Linked DNA regions of Symmachiella dynata. The protein of the gene in region 1 interacts with the protein of each later gene in a pairwise test. Links are inferred from orthologs where the notes say so. Each region holds a gene or a part of one and is shown in the gene's direction. Other genes may lie near its edges.

What was found. The genes of interacting proteins can lie anywhere in the genome.
Region 2: the proteins of priA (region 1) and ssb interact in binary tests that used the Escherichia coli proteins (3 or more experiments, as listed by UniProt). The link is inferred for Symmachiella dynata from one-to-one orthologs.

What each region holds. Positions count from the first base shown.
Region 1 is NZ_CP036276.1:5,557,039-5,561,547, forward strand. The notes cover bases 846-3,864. They hold priA (replication restart helicase PriA), read left to right. Parts: upstream 846-1,223; coding sequence 1,224-3,506; downstream 3,507-3,864. Other genes in these bases: nadD (nicotinate-nucleotide adenylyltransferase), read right to left, coding at 846-853; Mal52_RS20990 (endonuclease domain-containing protein), read left to right, coding at 3,859-3,864. Also shown: Mal52_RS20975 (prenyltransferase/squalene oxidase repeat-containing protein), read left to right, coding at 1-263; more of nadD, read right to left, coding at 254-845; more of Mal52_RS20990, read left to right, coding at 3,865-4,239; Mal52_RS20995 (mandelate racemase/muconate lactonizing enzyme family protein), read right to left, coding at 4,408-4,509.
Region 2 is NZ_CP036276.1:6,444,111-6,447,556, reverse strand. The notes cover bases 1-2,702. They hold ssb (single-stranded DNA-binding protein), read left to right. Parts: upstream 1-946; coding sequence 947-1,459; downstream 1,460-2,702. Other genes in these bases: argC (N-acetyl-gamma-glutamyl-phosphate reductase), read right to left, coding at 2,463-2,702; rplI (50S ribosomal protein L9), read left to right, coding at 1,590-2,093; rpsF (30S ribosomal protein S6), read left to right, coding at 421-879; pth (aminoacyl-tRNA hydrolase), read left to right, coding at 1-253. Outside these bases: more of argC, read right to left, coding at 2,703-3,446. UniProt on the Escherichia coli protein: Plays an important role in DNA replication, recombination and repair. Binds to ssDNA and to an array of partner proteins to recruit them to their sites of action during DNA metabolism. Acts as a sliding platform that migrates on DNA via reptation.

The sequences.
Region 1 (4,509 bases):
TTGCGCGGTACAACACCGCCTCGTTTCCCTACCACTACGGAGCCTATTACTGCAGCCAGGCGATGTATCAACTGGGCGGCGATTATTGGACGAAGTTTTATCCGCAGCTCTCAAAACATCTGCTCGCAAATCAACGAGCCGACGGATCGTGGGAACGCGAAAACTTCAACAACGGCGACTATTTCGGCCGCAGTTATACAACGTCGCTCTCGGTGCTGGCGCTGACGCCGGCTTACCAGTTATTGCCGATTTATCAGCGGTAAAGCTGTTGTGCTTCGATATAGCACTCAACCGCGCGGGGGGTCATGTAACGGATGCTCTCTCCCGATGCGGCACGTTTACGAATGTCGGAGGAGGCTAACTCCAGGCCGGGAATCGTCACCAGATGCGTCCGCGTCGCAACCTCCGGGCCCATGAGCGATATCAACTCATCGAGTTGCGGCATCGGTTCGCCACCGCGATTCACGACAGCCAACTGAGCTGCTGCCAGAATCCGCTGCGGATGACGCCAAATCGGAAAATCGCGCAACGAATCGGCCCCGATGATCAGGAATAATTCACGTTGCGAATCCTCTTCGCGAAGTTCTTCCAGCGTCTCGTAGGTATAGCTCGGCCCGCTGCGTGCCAATTCGCGTTCGTCGATCGTGAACGATTCCTGCCCAGCGATCGCCAATCGCAACATCTCCACCCGGTCTTTGCCGGATGAGATTTTCACATCCGTTTTGTGTGGCGGAATCCCCGCCGGCATAAATCGAACTTCGTCCAATTGGCATTGTTCACGACATTGCTCAGCCAAGAGCAGATGCCCGTAGTGTACCGGATCAAACGTCCCACCAAATATCCCCAGCCGCATCGTCAAGGTTTCCTTACTTCTTCCGCTTTGCGTTTCAGATGTTAGAATCTTAGCGGACCACCGCGCCGCGCTAAACCGTAAAACAGCAACGATGCATGGCGGGCCGGGAATTAAATGCCAAATGACCACGCAGAGGGGAAGAGACCGTAGGCTGTAGACCTTAGGCTTTAGGAAAAAGAGGTAATCGTCGCCCCTACTGCCTACTGCCTACTGCCTACTGCCTACTGCCTACTGCCTACTGTCTACTGCCTACTGTCTACTGTCTACTGTCTACTGTCTACTGTCTACTGTCTACTGTCTACTGTCTACTGTCTACTGTCTACTGTCTACTACTCGCCGTGACGATAAACCTTCTCAATCACCACTCACAATGACCCCACCGGCGCAACAACAACTCTTCGATGACGATCCGCTGCCATGGGAATTGGCGGCTGAGGAGGATGTTGAGTGTGCTGAGGTTGTCTTCAATCGGCCGATGGAGCAGGCGTTTTCTTACCTCGTTCCCGAAGCATGGCGGGGCAAACTCCGCGCCGGGCAGCGGGTGCGTTGTCCGTTTGGGCGCGGCAACCGGCCGCTAACCGGTTATTGCGTCGGATTTTCTCGGCCAAAAAATACGGGCAAACTGAAGTCGCTGTTGGAAGTCATCGACCGCGAACCATTGCTCAACCAACATATGTTGGATTTGACCCAGTGGATTGGCGAACGGTACCTGTGCAGTTGGGGCCAAGCACTCAACACCATCATCCCCGCCGGCGTGAAAAACTATGCCGGCACCCGGATGCGCACCTATTTTAGCATCGACGAAGAAGCCTTAGCGCGGGTCGGGGAAACAAATCTCCCCACCAAACAAGCAGCCGTGATCGCCGCCCTCCGCGCCGCCAAGGAACCGTTGCAGTCTAAGGAGATTGAACAGAGCGCGGATTGCGGCAGCGGACCGGTCAATGGCTTAAAGAACAAGGGAATTTTACGAGTCACGCGTCGTCGCGCCGCAACCTCCCCCCCCTCGACCGACGCAGTTGAGCGAGAACAAGATCTCACTCTCAACCCCGAGCAACTCACTGCACTGGAGAAGATCCTCCAGCCGTTGCGCTCACAAAAACACGAAACCCTGCTGCTGCACGGAGTGACCGGTAGCGGAAAAACTGAGGTATATATCCAAGCGATCCGAGAAGTCGTCAGCTATGGCCGACAAGCGATCGTACTCGTGCCGGAAATCAGCCTCACGCCGCAAACCATTCGTCGGTTCGAGAGTCGTTTTGACAGTGTGGCCGTTTTGCATAGCCACCTCACCGATGCGGAGCGTCACCGCCAATGGAAGCTGATTTCATCCGGGAACGTGCAGGTGGTCGTTGGTGCTCGCAGCGCGGTCTTTGCTCCCACGACACATTTAGGTTTGATCGTGATCGACGAGGAACACGAGACCACCTTCAAACAAGAAACCACGCCGCGGTATCATGCCCGCGAAGTCGCCCGCCAACGCGCCAAGATGGCCGGCATCCCGCTGATACTGGGTTCCGCTACGCCGACGCTAGAATCGTACGCCCGCGCGCGACGGGGCATCGATCAACTCATCACACTCAAAAAACGAGTCAGCGACCTGCCGCTCCCGCCAGTCAGCGCTGTGGATGTCCGCAACGACCCCCGGTGTGTCTCCGGCTCCGGCATCGGCCGCGCGATCCAAACCGCCATTCGCGCTGCTGTCGAAGATGGCGGACAAGTCATCCTGTTTCTCAATGTCCGTGGACACTCCCCAGTGCTGTGGTGCAAGGCGTGCGGCGAAGGGATTAAGTGTCCCAATTGCGACATCACGCTCACCTGGCATAAAGACCGCCACTTGGCGATGTGCCACACCTGCGAATTTGCGATCGATCCCCCCAAAACCTGCCCCCGTTGCGGACATGCAGCTGTGCGGTATTTTGGCATCGGGACACAACGCCTGGAGGAAGAAGTTGCCGCGAAATTCCCACGCTACAAATGCCTGCGCATGGATAGCGACACGATGCGCAAACGGGGCAGCTATGAAACCGCTCTCGATGCGTTCCGCAAGGGCGAAGTACAGATTCTGCTCGGTACGCAGATGATCGCCAAGGGACTCGACTTTCCGAATGTCACTTTGGTCGGCGTGATCGATGCCGACACAATTTTGCATCAACCCGACATCCGCGCCGCAGAGCGCACGTTTCAATTGATCGCTCAAGTCGCCGGTCGTGCTGGGCGAAGCAGCAAAGGAGGCCGCGTGCTCGTGCAAACCTCCTCTCCCGACGAACCGGCGATCCAATTTGCCACCGCACACGACTACGTGGGATTCGTGCACGCCGAAATCCAACACCGACGCGAAATGCAGGCCCCCCCGTTTTGGCATTTGGCCCGCGTGATCCTCCGCGGTTTGATTGACGACGAGGTCGTTGAGTTCTCCAACAGTATGGCCACTGTTCTGCGGAAAGCCGCCGAGGAATCAGACCTCCCGGTCCGCCTACTCGGCCCCGCCCCGGCCCCAATCATGAAACTCAACAAGTTCTACCGCCACCACTTCCAATTAGCAGCCGAACAAGCGGAAACGATTCAAAAACTCTGGCGCAGCGTCGCCACCAAATTGCCCAAATCGAGCAACGTGGAATATGTGGTGGATGTCGATCCGTTGAACATGCGTTGAGCCCAGGCGGGTGTGAAAAAGATGGCCTTCAAAACGAAGACTGTTAAAATCAGGGCTGTTCCTGATTTGGTCTACCTCTCTCGAATGGAGAGAGCTAGATTAAAAGCGAGTGGAGGATCGTCGAATGTGGCTTGCCCCTCACCCCGGCCCTCTCCCAGAGGGAGAGGGAGTAAAAGCAATCACCACTCCGCCTGCACAAAAAACAGCCACAAACCACTCCCCCCTCTCCCTCTGGGAGAGGGGCCGGGGGTGAGGGTTTTCGCAAACCAAAACGCAAAACCAACCCCAACCGCCAAGCCAACAAGGTCACTACCCAGTAACACCACCCAACATCAAACCCCAAAAAAGGCTCATGGCTGATCGAATCCCTCCCCCGGACACCCACACCAGAGCAAAGCAACTCCGCCAACAAATGACGGTCCCTGAAAGGAAACTATGGTCCGTACTGCGCAGCCAACGCTTGGCGGGCCTCAAGTTTCGCCGCCAACATCCGATTGAACCGTACATCGTTGACTTCTACTGTGACGCGGCGAGGCTTGTGGTCGAGGTCCATGGTGAAAGCCATGCGGTGACGGGTGACTACGATATCAAACGCCAACGCATCATTGAGAATCGAGGATACACCTTTTTACGCGTTTCGAATGACGAGGTGCTAGAGGATCTGGAAGCAGTCGCTCTGGGGATTGCGCGGGCAGCGGGGGTTGATCTGCAGAAGTGGTTGTCGGGGGGATGAGTGGAGGAACGCCCAATGTGGCTTGCCCCTCACCCCGGCCCTCTCCCAGAGGGAGAGGGAGTAAAAAAACATTCCCCATCGCAAAACACAGCCACAAACCACTCCCCCCTCTCCCCCTGGGAGAGGGGCCGGGGGTGAGGGTTTTCGCACAACACATCGCCCCCCCCATCACACCGACTCATCAACCAAATGCGCCGCCACGAATTCTTCATTCAAAGTGACCCCCAATCCCGGCCGGTCGGAGACTTCGATGCTGCCATGGCTCGCTTG
Region 2 (3,446 bases), 890 kb from region 1 along the record:
TTCCGCCGGAGGGCAAAAAGGGCTGAAGAATATTTGCGATCACTTACGCTCCGATGAGGTCCCGCGACTTCGTATCGGAGTCGGGGCTCCGCCGGGGACTCAAAGTGGCGCGGATTTTGTTCTCAGTAAATTCGCCAAAGCAGAACGTGCCGAAATGGATTTGGCCGTCGCTCGCGCGGCTGACGCCGTCGAGTGCTGGGCCAAGCAAGGAATTGCAGCGGCCATGAACGCGTTCAATGCGGCGGAGAAGTAAGACGGGCAGATCAGTAAAACAGGCGGACAAAATAGTTCGGAAATAACATAACAGCGATTCAGTGCGATCTGGCGGCGCGACTGGGACAGTTTAAAAACTATATCCCGTGTAAGTCGCACGTTCAGCAAAACCTTTTGCCAGAGAAATTAGGACAGGGAGACGCGGCCGTGGCGGTCAATACCTACGAGGTGATGTTCCTCATCGACAGCAATAAGTACGCCGGCGATCCGGACGGCTCACTGGGCGAGATCAATAAGATCCTCGAACGGGTCGGCGCGGAAACCTTAGCGGCACGGCCGTGGCAGGACGGCAAATTGGCTTATCCCGTCGAAGGCCGACGCAAAGGACTTCACTATTTGACCTACCTGAAAATGGAAGGCAAAAACCTGGATGAGTTGACCCGTCTGTGCAAGCTGAACGACATCGTTCTGCGGCACCTGACCATCAAACTCGACGCAGCCTTGGTCGAACCGATGGTGGCAGTCGCCAACGGTGAGTCCCCCACCGCACCAGCGGAAAAGGCGGCAACAGAAGAAAAAGCGGCAACCGAGGAAAAAGCGGCAACCGAGGAATCGGCCTCTGAGGAATCCACAGGCGAAGCGTCCGAGGAAGTCACAACTGCTTGATCTTGCGATTGCTGAGGTCTAGGACGCATCGACCTCGCATGAACAATAGATATGGGGAAACCGTCTCATGGCGAGTTATAACCGAGTCATCCTGATCGGAAATTTGACCCGTGACCCAGAAGTCCGCTATATCCCCTCGGGGACAGCGGTCTCTGAGCTTGGGTTAGCGGTCAACCGTACCTGGTTCGACAAGCAATCCAACTCGCGTAAAGAAGAAACCACGTTTGTCGACGTCACCCTGTGGGGACGCGAGGCGGAAGTGGCCGGTGAATACCTCTCCAAAGGCCGTCCTGTCCTCATCGAGGGGCGATTGCAACTCGACACCTGGGAAGACAAACAATCCGGACAACGCCGCAGCAAGTTGCGCGTTGTTTGTGAACGGATGCAAATGCTTGGTTCCCGCGGCGATGGTGGTGGCGGCGGTGGTGGTCGCAGCGGCGGCGGCGGAGGAGGCTACAGCGGAAGCAGCAGCCAATCCGGTTACGGCGGCGGCGATCCCGGACCACAGGCTCCACCACAAGACGACTTCGGTCCCTCAGGTGGTGGTGGCAACGTTCCGGATGATGAGGTACCTTTCTAGGACCAAATTGATCCCAGCCAGACAAATCGTCACTCAGTGACACGGCCCGCGGCGATTGAGACGCATGGCCGTTTCGACAAAACAGACAATCCACAAATTTTTGAAGATTACCATACGGGAAATTGACACTATGTCCAAAAAACGTCTCCATGCCATGCGTTCGGGCGTGCCCAAAGGGAATGCCGAATTGCTGTTGGCCGAGGATGTACCTGCACTCGGAAAGCAGGGGGAAATCGTACGCGTCAAGTCAGGTTACGCTCGCAACTATCTGGTTCCGCAGGGACTGGCCACGATCGCCACCGACGAAAATAAACGGATGGTCGAACGTCACCGCGTCCGGTTAGCCGAACTGCAAAAAGATCGTATTAAGTCGATCCGCAACTTGGCCGAACAACTCAGTGAATATAGCGTGACGCTCGAAGCCAACGCCAATCCCGAAGGGCATCTGTATGGATCGATCACCGCTCCGGAAATCAGCAAAGCCCTCAAAGCGGCCAAATACGACATCTCACCCGACCAGGTCCGCCTCGAAGGTCCGCTGAAAGAAATCGGCATGTACACGGTGAAAATCCACCTGCACACCGATGTCGAAACCGAAGTCAAAGTCTGGGTCGTCCCGACCTCGTCGACTTAAGACGTCGCGGCTGCTGAACGTCACAGACACAACGAAAATCCCCCGCTGGCCGATATTGCCACGGGGGATTTTTTATTGCGCTGCAAATGGCGAACCATTTGGGTTTCGGTTTGGCCAACGGCCAAACATCATCGTAGCCTGGGGCACTCGCCGCCCCAGGGATTCGATTGGCAAACGGCACCATTGGCCGAAGACCATAATCACGGGCAGGGTGAGATTGGCCGTTGGCCAATGATGTTTGCGACACCTGCGGTCCTGGGGCGGCGAGTGCCCCAGGCTATGCTGGAAAGTAGGCCAACGGCCAAAATGTGATGCCGTACCCAGCGGTCGCGAGACTCAAGGCGTCGATCAAATCATGGGGATGCCACGTCACGGCAACAAGCCCATCGTCTCCTCAAATCCGCATACCAAATTGAAATTCTGTACCGCTACGCCCGCTGCGCCTTTGATGAGATTGTCGGTGCAGCTGAAGATGATGGCGTTGTCGCCGACGCGGCGGACGGTGATGTCGCAGAAGTTGCTGCCGGTGACGTCTTTGGTGGCCGGTAGATGTTCGACGATGCGGACGAACGGTTTGCCGCTATAATACTTCCGCATCACGTCCAGCAATTCATCTTCGGTAATCGCGCTTTTGAGTTTCGTATACATCGAACACAAGATACCGCGGTCCATGGGCATCAGGTGCGGGGTGAAGACAACCTCGACCTGGCAGCCGCCGACTTCGCTGAGAATCTGGTTGATCTCTGGCGTGTGACGGTGGCGACCCACGGAGTAGGCGGCGACGCTTTCGTTGCATTCGGGATACAGCGTCGTCAATTTCGGTCCGCGACCCGCTCCGGAAATGCCACTCTTCGCATCGATAAAAATACCAGTCGGCTCGATGTGCCCCCCCGCTATCAGCGGCGCGAGTCCGAGGATCGATGTGCTCGTATAGCAACCCGGATTGGCGACCAATTCTGATCCAGGAATGCGGTCGCTCCAAATCTCGGGCAAGCCATACACCGTGTTCCCCAGTCGCGTGGGATCGGTGTGGACCTCGCCGTACCATTGTTCGTAAACGCCTGGATCATTCAGGCGATAGTCGGCGCTGAGGTCAACCACTTTACAGCCGCCGGCCAGCAATTGCGGAATGACTTCCATGCTCGCTTTGTGCGGCAGAGCACAAAAGACGACGTCGGCTTTTTGGCAGATCTCATCGGTCGTCAAATTGTCGCAAGTCAGGTCCAACCGACCGTGCAAACTGGGGTGAATGGTTTGGACGTGCGGACTTCCCTCCTGTCGTGTGGTGAGAGCGGTGATCTCCACTTCGGGGTGAGCGAGTAGGATTTTGATCAACTCCAGGGCGGCGTAACC